4 regions of the Lelliottia sp. JS-SCA-14 genome follow, and region 1 is predicted to be linked to each of the others. Evidence: predicted binding sites of a transcription regulator. Region 1 holds the regulator's gene; each other region holds the start of a gene.
What was found. The regulator LexA, encoded in region 1, represses DNA repair genes until DNA is damaged. The targets are predictions, from matches to a motif close to TNCTGTATGTACATACAGNA.
Positions count from the first base shown of each region.

Region 2: a site for LexA is predicted at 2,702-2,721, ahead of U9O48_RS07990 (DNA translocase FtsK 4TM domain-containing protein). Genes of this name have one in related genera too.
Region 3: a site for LexA is predicted at 2,669-2,688, ahead of rmuC (DNA recombination protein RmuC). Genes of this name have one in related genera too.
Region 4: a site for LexA is predicted at 1,754-1,773, ahead of umuD (translesion error-prone DNA polymerase V autoproteolytic subunit). Genes of this name have one in related genera too.

Region 1 is NZ_CP141606.1:327,284-331,850, reverse strand. It holds gene zur (zinc uptake transcriptional repressor Zur) at 1-30, shown strand, start outside; gene U9O48_RS01515 (CsbD family protein) at 99-308, opposite strand; gene dinF (MATE family efflux transporter DinF) at 454-1,773, opposite strand; gene lexA (transcriptional repressor LexA) at 1,840-2,448, opposite strand; gene U9O48_RS01500 (diacylglycerol kinase) at 2,558-2,926, opposite strand; gene plsB (glycerol-3-phosphate 1-O-acyltransferase PlsB) at 3,081-4,567, shown strand, end outside.
Region 2 is NZ_CP141606.1:1,699,707-1,704,273, forward strand. It holds gene cydD (heme ABC transporter permease/ATP-binding protein CydD) at 1-537, opposite strand, end outside; gene trxB (thioredoxin-disulfide reductase) at 651-1,619, opposite strand; gene lrp (leucine-responsive transcriptional regulator Lrp) at 2,169-2,663, shown strand; gene U9O48_RS07990 (DNA translocase FtsK 4TM domain-containing protein) at 2,798-4,567, shown strand, end outside.
Region 3 is NZ_CP141606.1:4,665,421-4,669,987, forward strand. It holds gene ubiJ (ubiquinone biosynthesis protein UbiJ) at 1-333, opposite strand, end outside; gene ubiE (bifunctional demethylmenaquinone methyltransferase/2-methoxy-6-polyprenyl-1,4-benzoquinol methylase UbiE) at 347-1,102, opposite strand; gene rmuC (DNA recombination protein RmuC) at 1,169-2,626, opposite strand; gene udp (uridine phosphorylase) at 2,765-3,526, opposite strand; gene U9O48_RS21815 (dienelactone hydrolase family protein) at 3,778-4,567, shown strand, end outside.
Region 4 is NZ_CP141606.1:2,240,298-2,244,864, forward strand. It holds gene U9O48_RS10520 (hypothetical protein) at 540-1,382, shown strand; gene U9O48_RS10525 (putative quinol monooxygenase) at 1,372-1,668, opposite strand; gene umuD (translesion error-prone DNA polymerase V autoproteolytic subunit) at 1,792-2,226, shown strand; gene umuC (translesion error-prone DNA polymerase V subunit UmuC) at 2,210-3,472, shown strand; gene U9O48_RS10540 (zinc-dependent alcohol dehydrogenase family protein) at 3,532-4,464, shown strand; gene U9O48_RS10545 (AI-2E family transporter) at 4,451-4,567, opposite strand, start outside.

The DNA of each region.
Region 1 (4,567 bases):
TCCATTTTAGTGAAGAAAAAACCGCGCTAAAAACAAAGCGGGCGGCTGTTAAGCCGCCCTCAGGGATTGTACTTCCGTGTACAACGGGTAGAACTCTGTTACCAGCGGTAGTCGTTGCGTTTTTCCCAGTCAACGACCTCTTTTTCCGCCTGATCTTTCGCGTAGCCGTAACGTTCCTGAATCTTACCGACCAGCTGTTCGCGTTTACCTTCAATGACGGTCACGTCATCATCGGTCAGTTTACCCCACTGTTCTTTCGCTTTACCTTTGAACTGTTTCCAGTTACCGCCGATTTCGTCTTTATTCATAATCATATCCTCATCGTTCGGTTATCACGTAAAATTCGTGTCGTCCGTTACGTTCATTTCTGCTGGACGTGATATTAATTGTAGATAAGGATTTGGCAGACGTTGAGAGATTCAGAATCTTTAACCATTTCGTCAAACGAAGCCACTACGCAAACCAGGTATTGTTGCGCCAGTGGCGCCGCCAGATCACCGCCAGAGAGAGGCCGCGCAGAGCGAGGAACACCGCCAGGGCCAGCCACAAACCGTGATTGCCAAGCCAGGGCAGCGTGAAAAGCGTCAGGGCAAAACCGGCCGCCGCGACCGCCATGCTGTTGCGCATCTCGGCCCCGCGCGTCGCACCGATAAACATGCCGTCGAGCAGATAGCACCACACCCCCACCACCGGTAAAACGACCTGCCAGAGAATGTAGTGATTTGCCAGCTCGCGCAGCTCAGGCAGCGAGGTTAAGAGCGCCACAATATTCGTTCCGAACAAAGCGTAGACGAGCGCAAAGCTTAGCGCCACCAGGCCCGACTGCCGACAGGCCGCCCGCCACACCTCCTGCAACTGCCCCGTTTCGCGCGCACCGTACGCCTGCCCTGAATGGGCTTCAACCGCATAGGCAAACCCGTCCAGCGCGTAGGCGGTGAAGGTCAGCAGGGTCATGAGGACCGCGTTCACCGCCACGATCTCCGGCCCGAGCCGCGCGCCGAATACCGTCAGCGCGCCAAAGCAGAGTTGCAGCAGCAGCGAGCGGAGCATGATGTCGCGGTTAAGCGCCAGCAGTTTGCGGATATTGCCGTGCCACGCGGTTTTCAGCATCGCGAGTGTGATGCCACGCATCGCCAGCACGCGTTTCACCATCCACAGGCCGATGAAGAAGGTGCCGTATTCCGCGACAACCGTCGCCAGCGCGGCCCCCTGCACGTTCATGTGCAGGCCCATCACCAGCCACAGATCGAGCACGATATTGAGCAGGTTTCCCACCACCAGCAGGATCACCGGCGCGCGGGCGTACTGTACGCCGAGCAGCCAGCCGAGCAAAACGAGGTTAGCCAGCGACGCCGGGGCGCTGAGCCAGCGGATTTCAAGGAACCGTCGCGCCTGTTCGAGCACGGCTTCACTACCGCCGACGACGTGTAGAGCCAGATCGATTAGCGGCGTACGCAGCAAAACAATCAGCAGCCCTGCGCCGAGCGCGAGGATCAGTGGCTGGACCAGCGCACGAGCCAGACGAACCGGATCTTTAGCGCCAAACGCCTGGGCCGTCAGCCCGGTGGTGCTCATACGTAAAAAGAGCAGCAGCATAAAGAGGAAGCTGGTCGCCGTTGCGCCGATGGCCACGCCGCCGAGATAAACAGGGGAATCCAGATGGCCAATCACCGCCGTATCGACCAGCCCGAGCAGGGGAACGGTGATATTGGAGAAAATCATCGGCAGCGCGAGACGCCACAATGCCTTGTCTGAGGGAGTCAGCAGAGACATGAGAAAGTACCGGGAAAGATAAGAGACAGTCAGGCTGCGGAAAGACCGCAGCCTGTCAGAGAGACATTACAGCCATTCGCCGTTGCGGATCACGCCCACAGCCAGACCTTCGATGGAGAAAGACTGTTCGCGGAGATCGACCACAATCGGGGAGAACTCGCTGTTTTCTGGCAGCAGCTGTACCGTGTTGCCCTGTTTTTTCAGGCGTTTCACGGTCACTTCGTCGTCGATGCGCGCAACCACAACCTGGCCGTTACGCACATCCTGGGTTTTGTGAACTGCCAGCAGATCGCCGTCCAGAATGCCGATGTCTTTCATGGACATCCCGCTGACGCGCAGCAGGAAATCGGCACTGGGTTTGAACATCGCCGGATCGACCTGATAATGCCCTTCAATGTGTTGCTGTGCCAGCAGAGGCTCACCTGCTGCGACACGGCCCACCAGTGGCAGACCCTCTTCTTCTTCCACCAGCAGGCGAATGCCGCGTGACGCACCCGAAACAATCTCAAGGACGCCTTTACGCGCCAGCGCTTTGAGGTGCTCTTCAGCGGCATTTGGAGAACGGAAGCCCAGACGCTGCGCGATTTCCGCACGCGTTGGTGGCATTCCCGTCTGGCTGATGTGATCCCGAATAAGATCGAACACCTCTTGCTGTCTGGCCGTTAACGCTTTCATTCCGCCCCCTGGGTGTATATACAGTTATGCTGTGAGTATATACAGTCAAAGGTGATTTTGGAATCAAAAACTGCACAAAAAACCAGAGACTTATTCGATTCCTGAAGGCTTATCGAAAATGTGACCAAAGAAGCGTGATCCAGGTGATGGCAGCGATGATAATCGCCAGCAGCACAGCGGCAGAGCCCATATCTTTTGCGCGGCCCGAGAGTTCGTGGAAATCAGACCCGATGCGATCCACCACCGCTTCGATAGCACTGTTCAGAATTTCCACTATCATCACCAGAAGGACTGAACCAATGAGAAGCACGCGGGTAATAGGATCAACATCGAGGAAACAGGCGATGATTACCGCGACGACGGCGGCAACCCCCTCCTGGCGAAAAGCAGCTTCATTGATCCATGCGGCGCGGAAACCTTTCCATGAATATCCGGCAGCTTTGATGATTCGGGTTAACCCAGTGGTATTATTGGCCATTAAAAGAACCTTTTCTTAGATTTAGCGTCAGTAACTATAGCTGTAGCGCATTGCCATGCAGCCTGAAGTATGACCGGTAACAACAGAAATTTTGCGCGCTTTCTGTTATCCTTGCGCCGCATTTGCATTATTAACCAGAGGCTTTACATCGTTTATGTCCGGCTGGCCACGAATTTACTACAAATTACTTAATTTACCATTAAGCGTCCTGGTAAAAAGTAAGTCTATCCCGGCGGAACCCGCGCTGGAATTAGGGCTCGATACCTCGCGCCCAATTATGTACGTTTTGCCTTATAACTCGAAGGCAGACTTACTGACGCTGCGCGCCCAGTGTCTGGCGCACGACTTACCCGATCCGCTCGAACCCCTTGAGGTCGACGGAACGCTGCTGCCGCGCTACGTGTTTATTCACGGCGGGCCGCGCGTGTTCACCTATTACACGCCGAAAGAAGAGTCGATTAAGCTGTTCCATGACTACCTCGATCTGCACCGCAGCAACCCCAGCCTGGATGTCCAGATGGTGCCGGTGTCGGTGATGTTTGGTCGTCGTCCTGGACGTCAGAAAGGCGAAGAGAATCCGCCGCTGCGCATGCTGAACGGCATTCAGAAATTCTTTGCCGTCTCATGGCTGGGGCGCGACAGCTTTGTGCGTTTCTCCCCTTCCGTTTCGCTGCGCCGCATGGCGGATGAGCACGGCACGGATAAGATCATTGCGCAGAAACTGGCACGCGTGGCGCGTATGCACTTCGCCCGTCAGCGTCTGGCGGCCGTTGGCCCGCGCCTGCCAGCGCGTCAGGATCTGTTCAACAAACTGCTGGCCTCGAAAGCCATTGCTCGCGCCGTCGAAGACGAAGCGCGCAGCAAGAAAATCTCTCACGAGAAAGCCCAGCAGAACGCGATTGCCCTGATGGAAGAGATTGCGGCCAACTTCTCCTACGAGATGATCCGCCTTTCCGACCGTATCCTGAGCTTCACCTGGAACCGTCTCTATCAGGGGATTAACGTCCACAACGCCGAGCGCGTGCGCCAGCTGGCCCACGACGGCCACGAAATTGTCTATGTGCCTTGCCACCGCAGCCACATGGACTATCTGCTGCTGTCCTACGTCCTTTATCATCAGGGACTGGTGCCACCGCACATCGCCGCCGGTATCAACCTGAACTTCTGGCCAGCCGGCCCGATTTTCCGCCGTCTGGGTGCGTTCTTTATTCGTCGTACCTTCAAGGGCAACAAGCTCTACTCTACGGTGTTCCGCGAATATCTGGGCGAGCTGTTCAGCCGCGGCTATTCCGTTGAGTATTTCGTCGAAGGTGGCCGCTCTCGTACGGGCCGTCTGCTTGACCCGAAAACCGGCACCCTGTCGATGACCATTCAGGCGATGCTGCGCGGCGGTACGCGCCCTATTACGCTGGTGCCGATCTACATCGGTTACGAGCACGTGATGGAAGTGGGCACTTACGCCAAAGAGCTGCGCGGCGCGACCAAAGAGAAAGAGAGCCTGCCTCAGATGCTGAAAGGCCTGAGCAAGCTGCGCAATCTCGGTCAGGGCTACGTCAACTTTGGCGAACCGCTGCCGCTGATGACCTACCTGAATCAGCACGTTCCCGAGTGGCGCGAGTCTATCGATCCAATCGAAGCGAT
Region 2 (4,567 bases), 1.4 Mb from region 1:
GAACATCGGGATCAGCGGCGCGGTGCCGAGCAGAATTAGCGCCGCTACCCAGTTAGACGGGAAAATCGCCAGTACGATCAGCAACGGAACGCAGACCGCCAGCGCCATCTGCGGCAGATAGCGGGCGTAGTAGTCGTGCATATCGTCGATTTGCTCAAGGATCAGGGTCGCCCAGCTTCCGGCAGGTTTGCCCTGAATCCAGGCGGGACCGGCTTCCTGGAGCCTGTCCATGACCTGACGGCGGATTTCATAGCGAATCTGCTGTCCGGCGTAAAAGCCCACGCGTTCGCGCAGCCAGACCACCCAGGCGCGCAGCACAAAGATCAACACCAGCACGATAAAGGGCAATAATATTGCCTCGCGCGGAATGTTCTCCATGATCATATGGTTAAGAATGCGGGCCAGCAGCCATGCCTGGGCAACAATCAACAAACCGCTGATAAGACCCAAAAGACGGGAAATAGTCAGCCAGCGGCGGGAAATAACGCTTTGCTGTTTCAGCCAGCGAGTTAACTCTTGTTGACGGGTTTTTTCCATTACGCGCTTTGCAGGTGAGTTATAAGAAATTAGACAACCGCATGTTACACGTGGGAAAAAATAAAGGCGACCTGTGGCCGCCTTTATTTACGTTTGTTACTGACTTGTAACGATTATTGACTTAATTCAGCCAGTCCGTCGAGGTAACGTTCAGCGTCCAGCGCGGCCATACAGCCGGTGCCCGCAGAGGTGATCGCCTGACGGTAAATATGGTCCATCACATCGCCCGCCGCGAAGACGCCAGGGATGCTGGTCTGTGTAGCGTTGCCGTGGATGCCGGATTGCACTTTGATGTAGCCGTTTTCCAGCTCCAGCTGACCGTCGAAGATGGCGGTGTTCGGGCTGTGGCCGATGGCGACAAACAGACCTGCCACTTCCAGCGATTCGATGTTGTCGCTGTTCTGCGTATCACGCAGACGCAGACCGGAAACGCCCATCTGATCGCCCGTGACTTCTTCCAGCGTGCGGTGGGTGTGCAGCACGATGTTGCCGCTTTCCACTTTATCCATCAGACGCTTGATGAGGATTTTTTCCGCGCGGAAGGTGTCGCGACGGTGGATCAGGTGCACTTCGGAGGCAATGTTGGCCAGGTAAAGCGCTTCTTCAACCGCCGTGTTACCGCCACCGATCACCGCGACTTTCTGGTTGCGGTAGAAGAAACCGTCGCAGGTTGCGCAGGCGGACACACCGCGGCCTTTGAACGCCTCTTCAGACGGCAGACCGAGATAACGTGCAGAAGCGCCGGTTGCGATAATCAGCGCGTCACAGGTGTATTCCCCGCTGTCGCCGGTCAGACGGAACGGACGGTTCTGCAGATCAACCTTGTTGATGTGGTCGAACAGAATTTCGGTTTCGAACTTGGCCGCATGCTCATGCATACGCTCCATCAGCAGCGGCCCGGTCAGGTCGTTTGGATCGCCTGGCCAGTTTTCCACTTCAGTTGTGGTGGTCAACTGACCGCCTTTTTCCATGCCGGTGATTAATACCGGGTGCAGGTTAGCGCGTGCAGCATAGACCGCTGCGGTGTAGCCCGCAGGTCCAGAACCAAGGATTAGCAGCTTACTGTGTTTAGCCGTGCCCATGAGATCCCCATTGTTGTTGGCAGACATTTGCTCGGATTGTAGGGAATTTGTTGCCGTAAAAAAAGAGCGCAGCAATTTTGTAAACGATTTGTGCAATAGACGGCGGTGATGGGAGGCCGGATTCTGGGGCGATAACAGGGGGCTATCCGTTAAAAACGGTCGTTTATACGGCGACAAAATGAGGATTAATACCCGGCCGCCATGAATAACTGGCACGTTGTACTAAAAAACGATGTTTTGCTTTGACAATCCCCTGCGCTTTTGCGAAAACATTGAAGGAAGAAAAAAAAGCCGCGCGAACGGTGTGTCGCATAGACATGCACGGAAACGCCATTTTTACCGGGTCAGTGAAATCTACGCATGGTGTGGACAGATGCCATGCGTGATGTCGGTGACAGCCTTTTGGCAACGGTCTTCTCACCGTAGAACCCGAATCTGCATCGCATACACACTATAAAAGGCGATGTGACGATCCGGGTATAGGCTCTGAACAGTGATGTGCACAGGGTCCAGGCAGGAGTAGGGAAGGAATACAGAGAGACAATAATAATGGTAGATAGCAAGAAGCGCCCTGGCAAAGATCTCGACCGTATCGATCGTAACATTCTGAATGAATTGCAAAAGGATGGGCGTATTTCCAACGTCGAGCTTTCAAAACGTGTGGGACTTTCTCCGACGCCATGCCTTGAGCGTGTGCGCCGACTGGAAAGACAGGGTTTCATTCAGGGCTATACGGCTCTGCTGAACCCGCATTATCTGGATGCCTCACTTCTGGTTTTTGTTGAGATTACTCTGAATCGTGGCGCACCGGATGTGTTTGAGCAATTCAATACCGCAGTACAAAAACTTGAAGAAATTCAAGAATGTCATCTGGTCTCTGGTGATTTCGACTACCTGTTGAAGACCCGCGTACCGGACATGTCAGCCTATCGTAAACTGCTGGGTGAAACCCTGCTGCGACTGCCTGGCGTGAATGACACCCGTACTTACGTGGTGATGGAAGAGGTCAAACAGAGCAATCGTCTGGTTATTAAGACGCGCTAATACGGAACAGGTGCAAAATCAGCGTAATTTGATTACACTCCTGTTAATCCATACAGCAACAGTGCCGGGTATCCCGGCGCTGTTGTCCGTTTTAGCAAACAGGCAGGAAATGCCTGGTACCTGGAGAGCCTTTTTTGAGCCAGGAATATACTGAAGACAAAGAAGTCACTTTAACGAAGTTAAGCAGCGGGCGCCGACTCCTTGAGGCGTTACTGATTCTTGTTGCCCTTTTTGCCGTCTGGTTGATGGCCGCCTTACTCAGTTTCAATCCTTCCGATCCCAGCTGGTCGCAAACGGCATGGCATGAACCTATCCATAATTTGGGTGGGGTGCCTGGCGCATGGCTGGCGGACACGCTCTTTTTCGTCTTTGGCGTAATGGCTTACACCATCCCGATCATTATTGTCGGCGGATGCTGGTTTGCCTGGCGTCATCGTCAGAACGAAGAGTACATCGATTACTTTGCCGTTTCGCTCCGCCTGATTGGCGCGCTGGCGCTGATCCTGACCTCCTGCGGGCTGGCGGCGATCAACGCTGATGATATCTGGTATTTTGCCTCCGGTGGCGTGATTGGCAGCCTGCTCAGCACCGCGCTGAAGCCGATGCTTCACAGCAGCGGCGGCACTATCACGCTGCTCTGCATCTGGGCCGCGGGGTTGACCCTCTTTACCGGCTGGTCGTGGGTCAGCATCGCCGAAAAACTTGGCGGCTTTATCCTTAATATTCTGACTTTCGCCAGCAACCGCACCCGTCGTGATGATACCTGGGTGGATGAAGACGAATACGAAGATGATGACTATGAAGAAGAGTCGTCGTCCGCCAACCGAACCGAATCTCGCCGCACGCGCATTATGCGCGGGGCGCTGGCGCGTCGTAAACGCGTCGCTGAAAAATTCACCAATCCTCTGGCGCGTAAAACCGATGCTGCACTCTTCTCCGGCAAACGCATGGATGATGAAGAGGATGTGACCTATACCGCAGGCGGTGTTGCCGCCGATCCGGACGACGTGCTGTTCTCCGGCAGCCGCGCGACGCCGGGCGATTTCGACGAATACGATCCGCTGTTAAACGGCCATTCCGTCACGGCACCTGTTGCCGCTGCCGCTTTCGCGACGACGGCTGCACAAGCGTATGCCGCGCCTGTAGAAGCCGTGATGCCAGCCGCACCGGTTCAGACACCGGAACCTGCGATGCAGCAGCCGGTGGTTGACTGGCAAACGGCACCCGGCGTTCACACGCCGGAACCGACCATTGCGCCAGAACCCGAAAGCTATGTGCCGGTTCCGCCGCAGGATCAGCAATGGCAGCAGCCGTATCAGCCTGAGCCGCTTTACGAACCGCAAGGTTATCCGCAATATGCTGAACCTGAACAACCGTATCAGGAATACACCCCTGAGCCAGTTCCAGAGCCGCAGATTGAGATGGAAGAGGTCAAACCTGCTCGTCCGCCGATGTACTATTTCGAAGAAGTGGAAGAGAAACGCGCCCGCGAACGTGAGCAGCTTGCCGCCTGGTATCAGCCCGTGCCTGAACCTGTCAGCGAGCCCGTTGTCGCGCCTTCGGTGACGCCACCGTCCTTTACCGCACCGGATATTGACCCGACGGCAGCCGTGGCGCCTGTTGCAGCTGGCATTAAGCAGGCGACTGCCTCCGCGGCGGCGACCGCTGCTGCAGCCGCGCCAGTGTTCAGCCTGGCCGCTGGTGGCGCGCCGCGTCCGCAGGTGAAAGAGGGCATCGGCCCGCAATTACCGCGACCAAACCGCGTGCGCGTCCCGACCCGCCGCGAGCTCGCTTCTTATGGCATCAAACTGCCTTCTCAGCGTATGGCCGAGGAGAAAGCGCGCGATCCGGATGACATCGATGATGCCGACGAAATGCAGCAGGACGAGCTGGCTCGCCAGTTT
Region 3 (4,567 bases), 560 kb from region 1:
CAGCGCGACGAAGTTTTGCACCACCTGAATATCGCCTTCGACTTCCAGCTCACCGCTGCGGATCAGCGCCGTCAGCTGCTGGCGGTCACGCAGTTTGGGCAGGACGCTCATGTGCGTGATGACGGAACAATCCGCCTCGCCTTCCCATTCGCCCACCACGTCGAGCTGGCGCTCGCTGAACACCAGCACCAGCGGCGTGGAGAACTCTTTTAAGACGACACGCAGCACCTTGCCGTTCAGCCGCTGACGCGCCGTTTTCAGCGCAGGCGAGCGGTACAGGAAACTATTCAGGACATTCTCGATGCCCGCGGTGACTAACGGTTTAAAAGGCATAATTTGCCTCCACTCAGAACTTGTAGCCGCGATGCAGCGCGACAACACCCGCCGTCAGGTTGAAGTACTCCACGTTTTCAAACTCGGCGTCCTGCATCATGGCTTTCAGGGTGTCCTGATCCGGGTGCATACGGATAGATTCCGCCAGATAGCGATAGCTTTCTGCGTCATTGGCCACCATTTCGCCAATGCGCGGCAGAATATGGAACGAGTAGGCGTCGTAGGCTTTGCTCAGCGGTTCGATAATCGGTTTGGAGAACTCCAGCACCAGCAGACGTCCACCCGGTTTCAGCACACGGTACATGGAACGCAGGGCTTTCTCTTTTTCGGTCACGTTACGCAGACCGAAAGAGATGGTGATGCAGTCAAAGGTGTTATCCGGGAACGGCAGGGCTTCGGCGTTAGCCTGAACGTATTCCACGTTACCCACTACGCCGATGTTGCGCAGTTTTTCACGCCCCATTTTCAGCATGGAGTCGTTGATATCCGCCAGCACCACGCGGCCGGTTTCACCGACCATACGGGAGAATTTAGCCGTCAGATCGCCGGTACCCCCCGCAAGATCCAGAACGGTTTGACCACGGCGAACACCGCTACAGTCGATAGTGAAACGCTTCCACAAGCGATGAATGCCGAATGACATCAGGTCATTCATGACATCGTACTTCGACGCCACGGAATGGAATACGTGGGCCACCATGTCAGCTTTCTGCTCTTTGGCGACAGTCTGGAAGCCAAAGTGCGTTGTTTCTTGTGAATCTTCAACCATCTCAGTGCCTGCTAATCAGTCAAATGTTCGTGAAGTGTATCAGATTGGACGCGATTGCCCTACGATTCAACCACCCTGAAAGAATCGTTCTGACGCCGTTTCGGGCGCCGCTTGCGCGGCTAAATCATTGTCATCACAGTCCATATTTTGTTCATCGACGCCTTCGCGCAGACGGTATTCTTCATCCTGCGCCGTGGCCTGTTCCGCCAGTTCCGGATTAATCTCGCGCTTCACCTCCACGCCCAGCGTGCGGAAGGCCTCGGCCTGCGAAAGCAAATTACCGCGCCCGGAAGCGAGTTTTTTCATTGCCTGGCGATAGTTATCCTGCGCGCGATCCAGGCTTTGCCCTACAGAGGACATATCGTCGACAAACAGGCGCATTTTGTCGTACAGCTTGCTGGCGCGGTCAGCGATCTGCTGCGCGTTGCGGCTCTGATGTTCGTAACGCCACAGGTTGGCAATAGTACGCAGCGCCACCAGTAGCGTGGTCGGGCTAACCAGCATAATGTTGTTTTTCAGCGCCTCGGTAATCAGCTCCGGCTGCCTGTCGAGGGCCAGCAGGAACGCCGGTTCGACGGGGATAAACATCAGCACATAGTCCAGCGAACGCAGACCGGGCAGTTGCTGGTAATCCTTGCGGCCCAGCATGCGGATGTGGTTTCGCACCGAGGCGATGTGCTCCTGCAGCGCGGATTCACGGGTGAAATCGTCTTCGGCATTGAAGTAACGCTCGTAGGCGACCAGCGTCATTTTGGCGTCAATCACCACGTCTTTGCCCTGCGGCAGCCGCACGATCACATCGGGCTGCATGCGCGAACGGGTATCGGTTTCGATGCTGACCTGGGTTTGATATTCATAGCCTTCACGCAGGCCGGACGCTTCCAGCACGCGGGTCAACACCACTTCTCCCCAGTTGCCCTGAGTTTTGTTGTCACCCTTCAGCGCCCGCGTCAGGTTAACCGCCTCCTGCGCCATTTGCGCATTCAGCTGCTGGAGATTACGGATTTCGTGGGCCAGCGTGTGGCGCTCGCGCGCTTCCATACCAAAGCTGTCCTGCACCTGTTTGCGAAAACCGTCGAGCTGTTCGCGCAGGGGGGTCAGCAGGCCGTTCAGACTCTGGCGGTTTTGTTCGTCGACGCGGCGGTTGCTCTGCTCGAATATGCGGTTGGCGAGGTTTTCGAACTGCTCGCTGAGGCGCTGTTCGCTGTTGATCATCTGGCGGATTTTGTCTTCCGCATGCAGTTGGGTAGATTCCAGACGGGTGGTGACTTCGCGGAGATCCGCTTCGAGGGAGGTGTTGATGTCGCGCAGGTTGCGCAGTTCGTTGTTGAGCAGCTCACACTCATCGCGCCAGTGGGCGCTCTGGGCCAGCTGCTGTTTCGTCGCGCTCAGCTCCGCGACCATCTCTTCGCGGTCAATCAGCTGTTCCGCTTTATGCTGCGCATGTTGGTAGCCTGAAATCAGCCAGCCAATGGCCAGCCCCGCCAACGCTATCGCCGCATAAATGATGATTGAGATATCCACACCGCCTCCTGCATCAAACCGTTACCGCACAAAATAGAATTGTGCTGTATAAACGTCCAGTTTAAAAGGGTTTTCCTGCGAGGCGCTACGCAAAAAGAAAAGGCCGAACGCGTCGGCCTTATACAGAATGCAGTGTGATTAGATCAGGCGGCGAGCCGCTTCAACCACGATTTTCACCGCGTGGCTTTCGGTCTGCTTCATGGTTTCAGCGTTCGGGATCTCTTGCTGAGTACGGTTGACGATCACGCCCGCCACCATGCCCGCACGCAGACCCTGGCTTGCGCACATGGTCAGCAGCGTTGCCGATTCCATCTCATAGTTCATGACGCCCATTGACTGCCACTCTTCCATGGAGCCTTTGAAACGGCTGACTACACGACCAGAGAAGGTGTCGTAGCGCTCCTGGCCAGGGTAGAAGGTGTCAGAAGAGGCGGTCACGCCGATGTGGGTGGTTGCACCGATAGATTTAGCCGCTTCAACCAGCGCTGTCGTACATTCGAAGTCCGCAACCGCCGGGAATTCCATTGGCGCGAAGTGCAGGCTTGCCCCATCCAGACGCACAGACGCGGTGGTCACCAGAACGTCACCGACGTTGATGTGCGGCTGAATCGCACCGGTCGTACCGATACGCAGGAAAGTACGAATGCCCAGCTGCGCCAGCTCTTCCACAGCAATAGAGGTAGACGGGCCGCCGATACCGGTCGAGCACACGATAACCGCTTTGCCGTCCAGCTCTGCACGCCAGGTGGTGAATTCACGATGCGCTGCCAGCTTGACCGGCTTATCCATCAGCGCGGCGATCTTTTCCACACGCTCAGGATCGCCCGGGACGATAGCCAGCGTAGCCCCTTGTAGATCGTTTTTAGTGAGGCCGAGATGAAAAACATCAGACTTAGACATAGGTGACTCCTCTGTGGGTCGGTGTGTCAGAAGAAGTAAAACGGTACTTTACAGAAGCACCAGGCTTAATTTCGTGACACACCTCACCATGAATGAAAATGGTTGCAGTTAATTTCCATAAAATAGTGATTTACATCACATTAACAAGTTATATCGTTCAGCGCTGCACAAAAGATAGCCCGTTTCGGGCACTGTGAGTTGTTAACTTGAGGTCTATATTTACTTTTGCGCTAACAGGTACGGAGAATACCATGACACAAAAGACCCATTTTGCACCTGCTGCAGCCCCTCACGCCGCGACCATCGTCTCCACCTCAGAAGAAGCCATTTCCGCAGGCGAAACCTCGATCCCCACGCAGGGTGAGAACATGCCCGCCTACCACGCTCGCCCGAAAGAGGCGGACGGTCCGCTGCCAATCGTGATTGTGGTGCAGGAGATTTTTGGCGTTCACGAACACATTCGCGATATTTGCCGCCGTCTGGCGCTGGAAGGTTATCTGGCCGTCGCACCAGAGCTCTATTTCCGCCAGGGCGACCCCAACGACTACAGCGATATCCCGACCCTTTTCAGTAATCTGGTCAGCAAAGTGCCGGATGCACAGGTGCTGGCCGATCTGGACCACGTCGCCAGTTGGGCCGCGCGCAACGGCGGCGATCCGCATCGTCTGCTGGTCACCGGTTTTTGCTGGGGCGGGCGCATCAGCTGGCTGTATGCCGCCCACAATCCGCAGCTGAAGGCTGCCGTGGCCTGGTATGGCAAACTGGTCGGTGAGAAAACGCTGAATTCGCCGAAGCATCCGGTGGATATCGCCACCGATCTCAACGCGCCGGTGCTGGGGCTGTACGGCGGGCAGGATACCGGGATCACCCTGGAGAGCGTGGACACCATGCGCCAGGCACTCCGCGCCGCCAATGCGAAAGCCGAGATCGTGGTCTATCCCGACGCGGGCCACGCCTTTAACGCCGACTATCGCCCGAGCTATCACGAAGAGTCCGCCAAAGACGGCTGGCAGAGAATGCTGGCGTGGTTCAGGCAGTATG
Region 4 (4,567 bases), 1.9 Mb from region 1:
ATTTGAAAGGGGAAAGGCTTGAGTATGGAAAGTGGGCAAAATAGCGGAAACTACGCATCCGCTTTTGCATACTGTGTAAACGCTTCCATTTTCGGAATATCACATTTATGGATGTGTTCCGAAGTAATCATAAATCTGCTCAATGAATTACAAGAGTGTGAGCCATTAAACACACTGGAAGCGCTAAATGTTTACATATGCAATTCACTGCTTTTTTATGCATGACAAAATTACAGCGTCGTTTTTTCCGCCGACAGTGCGCTGAAAGACGGGGGCGAAGGATGTAACATTTCCGCAAAGAACGGGCGAAATGGCAGGTAAAAAAACAGCATAAAACTCTGAGAAAGTTTTATTTTAGTGATTTTGTAGTGTCTGTTTTTATATAAAGTGACCTCGTTTATGTTTGTTAGTGTGATATGTTTTTAATTGTAGTATATGTGAAGTGTGTGGCGTTTCGATAAGGGCAGGCTGGCAACTCACATCCCTGATAGTAATCTGTGTTATTCTTTGCGGATTGGCGCTATCAGGAAGTCATGGGTATGTATCACCTTTTCTTAGAATTCGATAATCTTGAACCCGGCGTGAAGTCTGTAGAAGATCTGAAGTATGTCATCCGCGATGACAAACACACCGCCTTTGTGATGAGTGCGGTGGTGGCGAGATTTATCAAAGATGCGCTGATCATGAACCAGACCATCACCAGCCTGAAGAACTGCCGTTTCGCGTTTGCGAACGGGGCCGAGTTCGTCGAATTCGACAGCAAAGGTCAGTCAACGCGATTCACCGATACGCCGGACTGGTTCATCACACCAGGCTCGTTTGCGCGCTCTCAGTGGCTGGTGAACCACGAACTTCACGATCTGATGACCCCGCAGTTTATCTCTACCTTTCTCGAAATGTTCTCTGATGTGAAGAAACGCCGCGAGCACTGCAATCTGCTGTTTGATCTGCAGCTCGAAGAGAGCCCGAAACGCGGGAAACCCGGCGTGAAAGCGACTCGTCAAATCCGCGGCTCCACGAAACAGAAGATTTCTGATTTGGGATCTTTCGAATTATTCAGCCAGTTCTTTACCCGGCTGAAAAAAGCCGTCGAGGCCAACCAGTTTCCGACGGTGCAAGTGCTGACGGACATCGACGAAGTTGCCAAAGTACCCGCCCCCCTGAAAAGCGCCGTGCGCACCTGGTTTAAAGCGATTTCGTCCGAGCTGCCGCCCAACAGCAAACGGGTAGGGGCCGGAAACGCCGCGCTGTTCTGCGCGCCGGTTCGCGCGCAAATCCAGCACATCGAAGCCTACGGCGTCGAGCGGTATTACAAGAAGCTGTCGAAAGCGATTGCCGACGGCGGGGAGCGCTACATCGCCGATTTCACCTTTAAACTGTAGGGCTGAAACTGTTCATCAGGATAAACGTCGGCTCTTTTCGCTGGTGCTGATTGATCAGCGGCACCAGACGCCGGAAGTGCTCGCTCGCACAGTGCACATCCAGCGCCGCGCGATCCGGCCACTCTTCGATAAAGACAAAATGCCCTGCATCTTTCTCATCCACGTATAAATCGTAAGCCATGCACAGCGGCTCCCGCTTTGTGGCTTCCACCAGCGCGCGGTAGAGCGGGAGGACGGTCTCTATGGCTTCCGGTTTAATAAAATCTTCGGCGATAACTTTCAGCATGATCTCTCCTTTTAAATTCCCTGTGGCGTCAACGGCTTCATTTTCGCGAGCCAGAATCGACTTGATCTGACCGGTTAATGCATAATACTGTATTTATATACAGTTATTATCAGGTTGACCATCATGAATCCCGTTTTTTCATGTGAATTGAAAGAAATCATCGAATTACCCCTTTTTCTGGAGCGCGTCCCGTGCGGCTTTCCCAGCCCGGCGCAGGATTATGTCGAGGATCGTCTCGATCTCAACAAGCTTCTCATCCAGCACCCCAGCGCCACCTATTTCGTGAAGGTGAGCGGCGATTCGATGATTGGCGCAGGGATTGGCGACGGGGATCTGCTGGTGATCGACCGCTCGTTAACGGCTGAGCATGGCGATATTGTGGTGGCGGCGATTGCGGGGGAGTTCACGGTGAAAGAGCTGCGAACCCGTCCGTATCTCCACCTGCTGCCGCACAACAAAAACTTTTCTCCCATCGTTTTCCAGTCAGAGGACGAACTGCAACTCTTTGGCGTGGTAACGCACACCGTGAAATCGCACCGACATGTTCGCGCTCGTTGACGTCAACAGTTTCTACACCTCCTGCGAGACCGTGTTTCGTCCCGATCTGCTGGGTAAACCGGTGGTGGTGGTGTCGAATAATGACGGGTGCATTATCTCCCGCTCGGCAGAAGCCAAAAAGCTGGGCATCAAAATGGGCGCGCCCTATTTTAAGATCAAAGACGAGCTGCGGCGGCAGAACGTGGCGGTGTTTAGCTCGAACTATGCGCTGTACGCGGATCTGAGCCATCGCGTGATGTCGATTCTCACGGAGATGGCACCCGCGGTGGAAGTCTATTCCATCGATGAGGCGTTTATTAATGTCTCCGGCGTGGCTAACTGCATTGCGCTGGAGACGTTTGGCCGCCAGATCCGCGAGCAGATCCTGAAAAATACCGGGCTGACCGTCGGCGTCGGCATCGCGCCGACCAAAACCCTCGCCAAGCTGGCCAATTTTGCGGCGAAAACGTGGAGTAAAACCAAAGGCGTGGTGGATCTGTCGGATCCTGAGCGTCAGCGAAAATTGCTTGCGCTGGTGCCGGTGGACGAGGTGTGGGGCGTGGGGCGGCGAATCGGCAAGAAACTCAATCAGATGGGGATTGAAAACGCGCTGCAGCTGGCGGAGTGCTCAACCTGGGTGATCCGCAAACACTTTAACGTGGTGCTGGAGCGCACGGTACGCGAGCTGCGCGGCGAGCCTTGTCTGGAGATGGATGAGTTTGCCCCCGCCAAACAGCAGATTATTTGCAGCCGCTCCTTTGGGCACCGGATCACCGAGTACCGCGATATGCAGCAGGCGGTGTGCGCCTACGCGGAGCGGGCGGCGGAGAAACTGCGGGCGGAAAGGCAGTATTGCTGCGTGATCAGCGTCTTTATGCGCACCAGCCCGCACGCTGAAAACGAAGTGTTCTATGGCCCGCAGGCCAGCGGTCGGCTGGCAATCCCGTCGAACGATACGCGCGACATTATCCGCGTCGCCAGCCAGGCGCTGGAGCGGATCTGGCAGGATGGTTTTCGCTACATGAAAGCGGGCGTGATGCTGAGTGATTTTTTCAGCCAGGGCGTCGCGCAGTTGAACCTGTTTGATGACTATCAGCCCCGACACAACAGTCAGGCGCTGATGCAGACTATCGACAGGTTAAATCTCTCCGGGCGCGGCACGGTGTGGTTTGCCGGTCAGGGAAGTCAGAAAAACTGGGCCATGAAGCGGGAAATGCTCTCGCCGGGATATACGACGCGCTACGCGGATCTACCTGTGGCGAAATAAACGTTTTCCCTGAACGTCTGAGCCAGTAAGCTCTTGCCGTGACTTTTTCTGGGCCGTTTATGAACAATCTCGCGTTAATCTATCGCCGTTTTGGTGAGCCTGAGTCGGTGCTGCAAGCGGAAGCTTTCCGCTGCGATCGGCTGAACCCCGGTCAACTACGGGTGAAGATGCTTTACTCCCCGGTCAACGCCTCGGATCTGATCCCCATCACCGGCGCTTATCGCCATCGCACGCCGCTGCCTGCGGTGGCGGGCTATGAGGGTGTCGGCGTGGTGATTGACGGGCCAACCGAACTGATGGGAAAACGCGTACTGCCGCTGCGCGGGCAAGGAACCTGGCAGCAGGTGGTGGATTGCCCGGTGGATTTGGCGATTGTGGTGCCCGATTTTATCGATTCTGTGCTGGCTGCCCGCGCGTACATTAATCCGCTCGCCGCGCAGCTGATGCTCAAACTCTATCCCCCGCAGGGGAAACGCGTGCTGCTGACGGCGGCCGGGTCGGACTGCGCGGTGCTGCTGGGACAGTGGGCGCTCAGCGCAGGGGCTGAAGCCGTGTATGGCATTCACCGTTCCGCCGTCCACGCCGGGCGGCTCAAGGCACTGGGGATCACGCCGATTTCACAGCATGACACGGCAGCGATTCGCGCCATCGCCAACGATGCGGAGATAATTTACGACGCCACGGGGGGCGAAGTAGCAGAACTGATTCTGGAAAGGCTGCCCGAGACGGGGGTTTTTGTCTGCTACGGCCTGTTGTCCGGGCAGATGTTCAGGCAGCAAAAGCAGGTGCGCTGGTTCCATATCCGCAATTATCTGGATGCAATGAGCGCAGACGCGTGGCAGGGGCAGTTTCGTGAAATCTGGCCGAAACTACAGGCCAGTTCTGTTGGGGATGCCACGCTGTTTTCCCTCACCGCGTGGCGTTCGGCGCTGGCCTGTTACCGCGAGGCGGGCAGGATCGCAAAGCCGATGTTTAGATTCAGCGATGACTGACGTCGCTCAGCAGCACGGCGATGCTCTGGCCGCCCGCCGTCTGCTCCAGCGCAATCTTCACAATAATGGTCAGCGGCACGGAGAGCAGCATCCCGACCGGGCC